2 regions of the Anaerobacillus alkaliphilus genome follow, and region 2 is predicted to be linked to the other one. Evidence: riboswitches for the same ligand, from Rfam matches in the RefSeq annotation. Region 2 holds a riboswitch; the other holds the start of a gene.

Region 1 (4,353 bases), on a different contig from region 2:
ACGAAGGCTTATTTAAGTCCGCCTCTTTAAGGGGAAAAGATCTACTTGACCTTTAAAGCATTATACGCTGTCACCACCCGGAATTTGTCGAAATAATGGGAAGCGTAGGGGAAGCTTAGGGGGAACCGTCCCCTTGCTTTTCCTGACAGGTATAAGAAAAAGTCCACAAAAGAAATGTTCTTCTGTGGACTTTTTCTTATTGGTAAATGATAGTACAGCAGCAGATTAACTCTCCTTATCAGTACTAGACATAATACGAATTGTTTTACCTATAATTTGTCACTAAATCATAGTATTTATACCTTGATGAAAATTCCCTTGATCTCCGAGTCGGAATTTCAGCTTTTAGTAAAGCTAAATTTAAAAGGATTTCCTCGTTGCCTTCTTTAACCCAAATGTAGCCAATCGTATAATGCAATTTATAATCATTTTTAGAAGGCTCAATTTCGACCCTTACTGCTTTGTTTTTGAAATTTTCTCGGATATAGTTGTCGAATATATCAGTCATTCCGGCTTCCATATCAGCAACACTTGCGTATTCAAACCCAGCTAATTCTACAGGAATGATGCCCTCTTCTGTTGTTACATGAACTACGTTTCCTGAATAAGGTACAGTTCCTGACAAAACGCCGTTAAATTGCATTGGACTAAAATCTATAACCCTCTTTAAAAACACAGCAAATTCCGCTCTTGTAACGGCTTGATTAGGCCCAAATCTTTCAGGAGAGTAACCAGCTATTAAGTTATTAGAAGCTAATTGACGAATACTTCCTTTTGCCCAGTTTGCTTCATGTAAATCTTTAAATGTAACCTCTTTCCTTCCAGAAAGTTTAATATAGGGTCTAGCAAGAATTACCGCAGTTTCTGTGCGACTAATAGGCTGATTTGGTCTGAATGTCCCGTCAGAATATCCTGACATTAGACCTTTTTCATTAGCGATAGATATTTCTCGAATAAAGTAATGGTTGTTTCCGATATCCTTAAACTCACTCGTATATTTTACAGATGAGTTATTTAATAAATGAGGATATAATTCTCTAACTAATAACGTTGCAGCTTGTGCTCTAGTAATTTTTTGGGTAGGTCCAAATGCTCCCGCCCCAATTCCTGATATAGTTCCTCTTTCCGTTAAAGATACAATACTTGACTCTGCCCAGCGAACAGACTGTAAATCATTGTATATAGCTACCTGATTACTTTCCATTATTGTAGCAGCAGTTGCTACTTTTTCTTCATTGTTGGTTAGGCTTAGAAAAGCCAGACCTCCACAAATTATCACAGTTATTAAAAATCCATATAAATACTTTCTCATGCAATTCTCCTCAAAGCTCATATTTATTTACCTGATCTCTTTAATCTAATAAAAGACCATATTAATCTTATTACTAGAAATTATTTCCTGTCAACACCAATCTGTTGTTAGCAGACTATATCTCGCAATCTATTAACGTAAGCCAAAATAGCTTCTTCCGTTTGTTTTTGTTACACTGTTCCAGACTCCATCACTTTCTTCAAAATTAAAGAAATTTTCAATTCGATATGGACCCCAAAATACCCAATGTTACCAAATCGATGATACTCTATTCCACTCAGAGTAATCATAATTATATTTTATTAGGGTAATAGAATTGGGACGGTTCAACCTATGTTCGTACAGTAAATTTAGTAGCAAATATTCCCTTTGAGCGGAGGGAGGTGCCTGTCACTACCCGAAATTTGTCGATAAAGAGAAGGCAAGAACTTGAGCAAAATAGAAATAACCGCTCCCACGATTAATGGATTAGCGGTTATTTCTATTGTAATCAAATTATAGGTAATACCCGTCTTTAACTAACTCCGGAGGTACTCCGAAAAGTAATTTTCTAATATTCTCGTAGCCAACATATCGGTGTTCGATGAGAAAATCATAAAACATTTTGTATTCTAATCGAAATTGATGTTTTAACTGATATATAAGGAAGTTAAAACTCTGGATTTTTGGTTTGGTTAAATGGTTTGGTAGATACTTCTCAACATCATCTTCAGTAATAGTTCTACAGATGTAGCCAGGTCTGATATTTAAATGGTTTGCACGATGAAAAAGGTCCTGTAGCTTTTCATAGAAGTCAGGGTTTTCATTTCGGATACCTTTTAACCGGAGGTGTGCCTGATTTAGTTCTTCAACACTAGCAATAGCTGGCATAACAATCACTCCTTATGGATTAGCTTTATATATTTTAAAAGGGGAAACTTACAAAATCTTGTTTCAAGTGTAATTGTTTAAAAGGTTAATATTTAATATAAAAAACCTAGATTTTTTTAAATAAGTATAGTTCGGGATAGAAATTCTACCAAAAGCAAAAAGACTAACCGAATAGTCGATTAGTCAAGAAAACTATCAAATAATCGGTAACTGGCTGGCTTAATCAACAGATCTTAGCCCCTTTAGTTTTGCGTCGCCACTTTTCAATGGGTTTGCCTTTTTCAATTTTTGTATGTATGTTACTTATTGGAGAATAACTACTTAAATTGATTATATAAGCAAAATTACCTATATGCAATATCGACTTTTGTGGTTAGGTAGACCTACATTCATTTGATTTGTGCCATATAAGGTAGTGGTTCAGAAAACTAACCTGTAACGAAACAAAGACCAAAATTCCCTTTATGTAGCATACGCTGGTAACTTAACAAATTTGTCTTTATATAAAAATGATTTACGTTTTATAGTAAACTTAAAAATGCGCTACACCCGATTTAACTGTGTGAGAAAGTTTCTTATATTATAGTAAAATTCAGTAAAAGGAAGGTTCAGATGAGACATAAGAGACAGATCAAATTAAACGAAGAATATACTCCGCTTCCTTCTTATGAAGGTGATGAATTTTTTCCGAACGGCATTTTTAATTTTAATATATCGAGGATAACTGAACATATTCACGATGGAACACTAAAAGTTGAGAAGGAAACAATTGATGTGGGTAGTTGGTTCGAGACTCATTACCATGCATCTGTAAATGAAGAACACTTGCCGACAGTTGATGTAAATAAACCGGTCATTCAGGCGGAGGTCCAGCCAGGCGAGTTTAATATTATCGATGGCAACCATCGAATGGAGAAGGCTTATCGGGATGGTGTGACAAATATTCAGTCATACAAACTCCGTGGTGAGCAACTCTTGCCTTATTTTATGAAAAAGCAGGGTTATACAGCATTTGTTGAATACTGGAACTCGAAGTTGAAAGAGGATGAGCGGAATAAAAAGTTAAAAGAGAACATGCTCAGTTATAGAGAATGAAATTTTGGGAAGTTACTGATTTGCTTAGAATGAAGGTAAAGCAGGAAACTTCCTCTTTAAGCATTATATTCAAGCCATTTTGTATTTTACGTGATGCAGGTGGGCCTTCTCCTATAAGTCGATAGTATTTAAGAAAGTGAAGGCAGCGGGATTTGAAAGTTGGCTGAAGATTAAATAAACTATGCTAAAATATTTATGCATATCGTAATATACTTTTTAAGCAGAGGTGGTATTTTTATGGGGGAAATAGAGATTACCAAAGAAGATATGCTTTTTTATTTAGATATGATAGGTTCAATTTATGGTCCATCTTATAAACCTAAGATTGGTAAATTAAAGCCTTACTACCCTTTTCTTAAGGAACCAACTTCAGAAGAATACAAGAGGTTTATTCAGGTTTATCTTCATTATAGAGACTGTTTAAATGAACGAGAAAAAACGATACTAGATTTTCAGTATAGATTGAAAGGTGAGAAGTTAACACTTGATCAAATGGGAGAACAATTTGGAATTTCCAGTTCTCGTGCTGCGCAAATTCGAAATATAGCTGAGTTACGAATAGCAAAAGCTATCCGAGAATTTTTAAATGGTAAGCCTAAGAAATCGTTTGGTTCGCTCCTTGAAGGTCAACCAGACGAGGTTTTAATTGAAATTGCACTGGCAATTTGTCCCCATTCTCGTGTTCTTCGAACTTACTTAAAGCAGGATAAACCTATGAGTTATATAACAAGAAAAAATTTAAAGCATGCATTGTTTCGTGCATGGTGGTTAGATTTATTAGATCATCGAGAAAAAGCTATGAAAATTCTAAATGTTAAAAATGAGATATAGATCTGGTAAATCTGGTGCCTAGTATAATAAATAGTTGGGCTAAATAAAAAATACCATCGTTTTCATGTACAATGGAAGGACCTATCACAGAACTTCCAAAACCCCTCACCACAAGGAGATGAAACGATGGTATACACATTATTGAACCATATTCAAGGAAAAAAGGGAAGTCGATGGGCTAAGTTTCTTCAAACAGCTGGCTTGGAAAATATTTTAATAGTAGCGGTAGATGCTGCTAAATATAC
Region 2 (4,353 bases):
CTTTTTTCTTTATTGTATGGAACTTTTCTTAGGGTGGTACCTATTTGAAAAATAAATATTATTACTAGTTTAATAGTTTGTCATTTTGGTAACAATAATAGTAATAACAAACTTAAGGGGATGAAGTTTATGAGTTTACATGAATATATTAGTTCGATTAACAGTATGCTGGAAGACGCTAAAGAAGACTCCTATGAATTAACGATGTATTTAGATGAATTGGAGGCTTTGTTTTTAGACGAGGCTTAAAAAAATAAATCTAGACAAAGTCCTAATATTTCCCCTTCCGCATACATTATTGTTGTGTGTGTATGAACGAAGGGAGAGGGAAAAACATGTACCATTTTTACCCACAATATCAAAAGGTAGCTCAAGATGCAGCTATGTATGACTTACTTGCTAATTATTACAAGTATTTAGATCCACAAAGACATATCTATTATTATCAAATGCACTTTATGTGCATGCAACAGCTTTGCCAAATGCAACCTGTTGATGTCCGAAATTCTTATGGGGTACAACCTGAATGGCGAGCACCAGCCAAAGTCCGTGTGCTTCATGTGTCACCTGACGCTCCAAAGGTTGATGTTTATGTTAATGGTGAGAAGACGTTAGAGAATATTACTTATTACCAAATTAGTCCTTATTTAGAAGTGCCCGCAGGCTCTTACAGAATTGATATTTACCCTGCTGGACAAACAACAAATCCAGTCTTGACCGAAACTGTAGAGGTACAATCAGGTCGTAACTATACAGTGGCAGCCGCAGGTAGATTAGCAAACCTTCGTTTAGTTCCGGTTGTTGATACAACAAGAAACCCAAGAAACAAGTCAAAAGTACGTTTTTGGCATTTATCTCCAAATGCTCCAGCTGTAGATATTGCTATAGCAGGCGGCGATGTTTTATTTAGCAATGTATCCTTTGGACAAATCGCAAATTACCTTGAAGTAGATCCAGGTAGTGTTACTCTTGAAGTTCGAGCAGCTGGAACTGATAATGTTGTGTTAACTTTGCGCGATACAAATCTAAAAGCAGGCGAAGCCTATACAATAACAGCAATTGGCATTGTAGATGGGACACCTCGTTTAGAGGCAATGATTTTACAACCGTAATAAATAATAAAACTGCTCAGAGTGTTACTGAGCAGTTTTTATTATTTATTCTATTAGTGTTTTCCAGCTAGCATAGTGATGTATCGCCGTACCAGCATAACTTGTATTCTTTTCGTAATGATTAATTACCTTTTGAAGCTCTTGATCTAACACTGATAGGCTAGAGAAGCTAATATGTGTCCCTTCACTTGAAGGTTCTGTTTCAACAGCGATAATAACTTTCTTTCCCTTTGTCTCAGCGTAAGCAACCTCTGTTTTTACAAGATCTATAATTCCATTTGGTCCTTCAGCAAAGTTGCGGTATGCCATTATTGTTACCGTGTCAGTTTGATTAATTAACCATTCACTTAAGAGGCCTGTTCCAAATTTATTACGATAGTTGATTTCATCAAACCAGAATGGAATATCTAAAGCATACTCAATCTTCAAGTCATTTGCTAATGATCGAAAGTCAATGACAAACTGCTGATAAAATTCAACCGTATTCTTCTGATTTTTTTGCCAATCAGCCAATAAATAAGGTTCTACATCGAGATGTATTCCTGAAAACTTTTGATCTGCAGTCGCCTGGGATTGGTAATTCCTTATCCAATCTATTAAAGGCTTATATTGTTTACTGCCATTACGAGTTGCCCAAGTAGGTGCACCATCTAAAGCATGGACTTTAATATTTAGTTTCGTTGCCTTTTCAATAAAGCTTCGATACGTATTTACATGAATTTGCCTATTTATTTGTAAGTATAGATCTGTCACATTTTTCTCTTGTAGGAAGCGAAGAACTTCTTGTTCATTCGTGACAATTTCATTTGTATCCCAGAGCCATGTAGCTACCACAAAAGGCTTCTGAGCTTGAATGGCATTCATGCCTGATACCACCATTAAAACGACCATAAACATTACCACTATTTTTTTCATATTAGCTCTCCTCTCATTTGGCCATAGACCCTCTAAGAGGAACATGGCAACTTGGCAACCGTAGGAATTCACTTCCCTTAGGCCCATAGTTTTGCGTCCTTATCTTTCAATAAGTTTGCCTTTTTCATTACAACTTTATTATATAACAAGTGCTTAACAATGTATCTAGGAGATGAGTTGGAAGTTTATCTCTCGTTTTGGTTACGGAATTCTGTTGGGGTAATTCCCGTTTGTTTTTTAAATACTTTCCGAAAATATTTATCGTCTTGATACCCAATCATACTTGAAATTTCATACACTTTTATCGTAGGATTTTTCAGCAAAACCTTTGCATTTTCAATTCGAATTTTCAGCACATAATCAGAAATTGTTTCGCCATAAACTTGCTTAAATTTTCTCGAGATATACTCCCTACTTAAAAAGAACCGTTCAGAGATTTCTTGAAGCTTGATTTCCTTTTGATAGTTATCGCGAATAAATGCTTCTATCTCATGGATAGAGCTATGTTCTTCCTCTAGAAAAATAGCTTCCTTAAAAGGATTAACATTAGACAACTTCCGCTTCTTCTCTTCTTCTATTAACTGGGTCACAGCTTTTTCAAGTGTTTCATTAAGGATTTCAGGATCAATTGGTTTTAAAATATAATCGAAACTACCATATGTGATCGCTTTACGCATATATTGATAATCATCATATCCGCTAATCACAATCGTCTTACTCGTAAGTGACTGTTGTTCTTGTATCCACTTTAATAGGCTAATCCCATCTTTGTTTGGCATTTTCATATCGGTAAAAATAATGCTAGGTTTATGCTTTTGAATCAAAGAAATTGCCTCATCACCATCAACCGCTTCATAAATATCTGTAATTCCAAAGATATCCCATAGGGCCAAAAGTCGAATCCCTTCCCTCACATGCACCTCATCATCAACGATTATTGCTTTCATCTTCCTCAACTCCTATACGATATAAGGGTATTGCAAGTGTCACCTTAAAGCCTCCGCCTTCTCGATTCCCTACCTTCATTAATCCTTTTTCCCCATAATAGAGCTCGAGGCGCTCATAGACATTTTGTAATCCAATACTCGTTGTTTCAGCTTTCGCAAGTTTAATTCCTTTTGTTAACATAAGCTCAATTTCTTTTAATCGCTCTTCAGTAACCCCTAATCCATTATCTTCAATGAGTATGGTTAGTCGTTCTTTTTCTTTTAAAATCTGAATATCAATCTTTCCAGTAAGGTTACTCATTTCGAAGCCATGCTTGAAGTAATTCTCAACAACTGGTTGTAAAATCATCTTCGGAACCATGATTTTCTTCAACTCATCATCTACAGTTATTGAGTAGAACAGTCTCTCCTGAAAGCGTTGTTTCTGCAAAGATAAATACGCATTTACATGATTGACTTCTTTTGTTAATGGAACAACATCTTCATCAATGTTCATGCTATACCTCATAATGCTAGATAAAGAGGTTATTAAAGTATAAATTTCCGGGACCTTATTTCGTAAAGCAATTGTTCCGATTGATTGTAACGAGTTATATAAAAAATGAGGGTTTATTTGCGACTGTAATACACGAATTTGGTTAGATTTGTTTTCAATCTCTAAGCGGTATTTCCGAACAATTAACTCATTGATTTGATTAACCATGGATTTAAAATGATAGCCTAATTGCCCAAATTCGTCCTTACCTAACGATTGAAAATCAACTTCTAATCTACCTTTCTCTACCTTTTTCATATTTTCAATAAGAATTTTAATTGGAGAAATAAGCTTGATAGCAACGAGTAATGTGGCAAAAGCACTAAGTAAAAAGAAGAATAATAGAATGTATATATTCATTCTCGCAATTGACTGAGCACCGCTATACATTCTCTCATTAGAAATTCCTTTTACGATCATCCACTTTTCAAAAGGGGCGGGTAATTGATCATAAACAAAAACACCACCAAACGAGTCATCCTTCCATTCAAAACTCATTTCATTTTGCTGTCGTATCTGCTGTAGCCAAGGTCGATCGTCTATGAATGTTCCAATTAAATCACTATCAGACGAATAGACTACCTCATTGTTCCCGCTTATAAGATAAAACTGTTCACCTTCAGAAAAATATAAGCGATCTGATATGGTTTTCACAGCTGCTATATCAATATCAATCGAAATAAAACCGAGAAGTTTTCCCGAAGTTACCTCATTTAATGCATGATGAAAGCTAACTACTGGTTTTACATTAGTTCTCGGAATATCTGATTGATTATTGTAGCTATAAATATCATGGGTAGGCTCAAGTATAAAGTAGCTTCGTTCATTTATCAGCTTTTCGAAA

What was found. A riboswitch is a leader RNA that binds a small molecule or an ion and turns the genes downstream of it on or off. The one in region 2 is predicted to bind cyclic di-GMP.
Region 1: another riboswitch for cyclic di-GMP. It lies ahead of DS745_RS07380 (hypothetical protein); the one in region 2 lies ahead of DS745_RS12560 (amidase).

What each region holds. Positions count from the first base shown of each region.
Region 1 covers NZ_QOUX01000026.1:77,597-81,949, reverse strand. Annotated here, with positions in the region: gene DS745_RS07385 (S-layer homology domain-containing protein) at 266-1,312, opposite strand; gene DS745_RS07380 (hypothetical protein) at 1,808-2,182, opposite strand; cyclic di-GMP riboswitch class I at 2,385-2,469, opposite strand; gene DS745_RS07375 (hypothetical protein) at 2,795-3,277, shown strand; gene DS745_RS07370 (sigma factor-like helix-turn-helix DNA-binding protein) at 3,515-4,108, shown strand; gene DS745_RS07365 (IS110 family RNA-guided transposase) at 4,235-4,353, shown strand, end outside.
Region 2 covers NZ_QOUX01000039.1:173,427-177,779, reverse strand. Annotated here, with positions in the region: gene DS745_RS12565 (DUF4397 domain-containing protein) at 336-1,112, shown strand; gene DS745_RS12560 (amidase) at 1,158-2,027, opposite strand; cyclic di-GMP riboswitch class I at 2,070-2,157, opposite strand; gene DS745_RS12555 (response regulator transcription factor) at 2,213-2,974, opposite strand; gene DS745_RS12550 (sensor histidine kinase) at 2,955-4,353, opposite strand, start outside.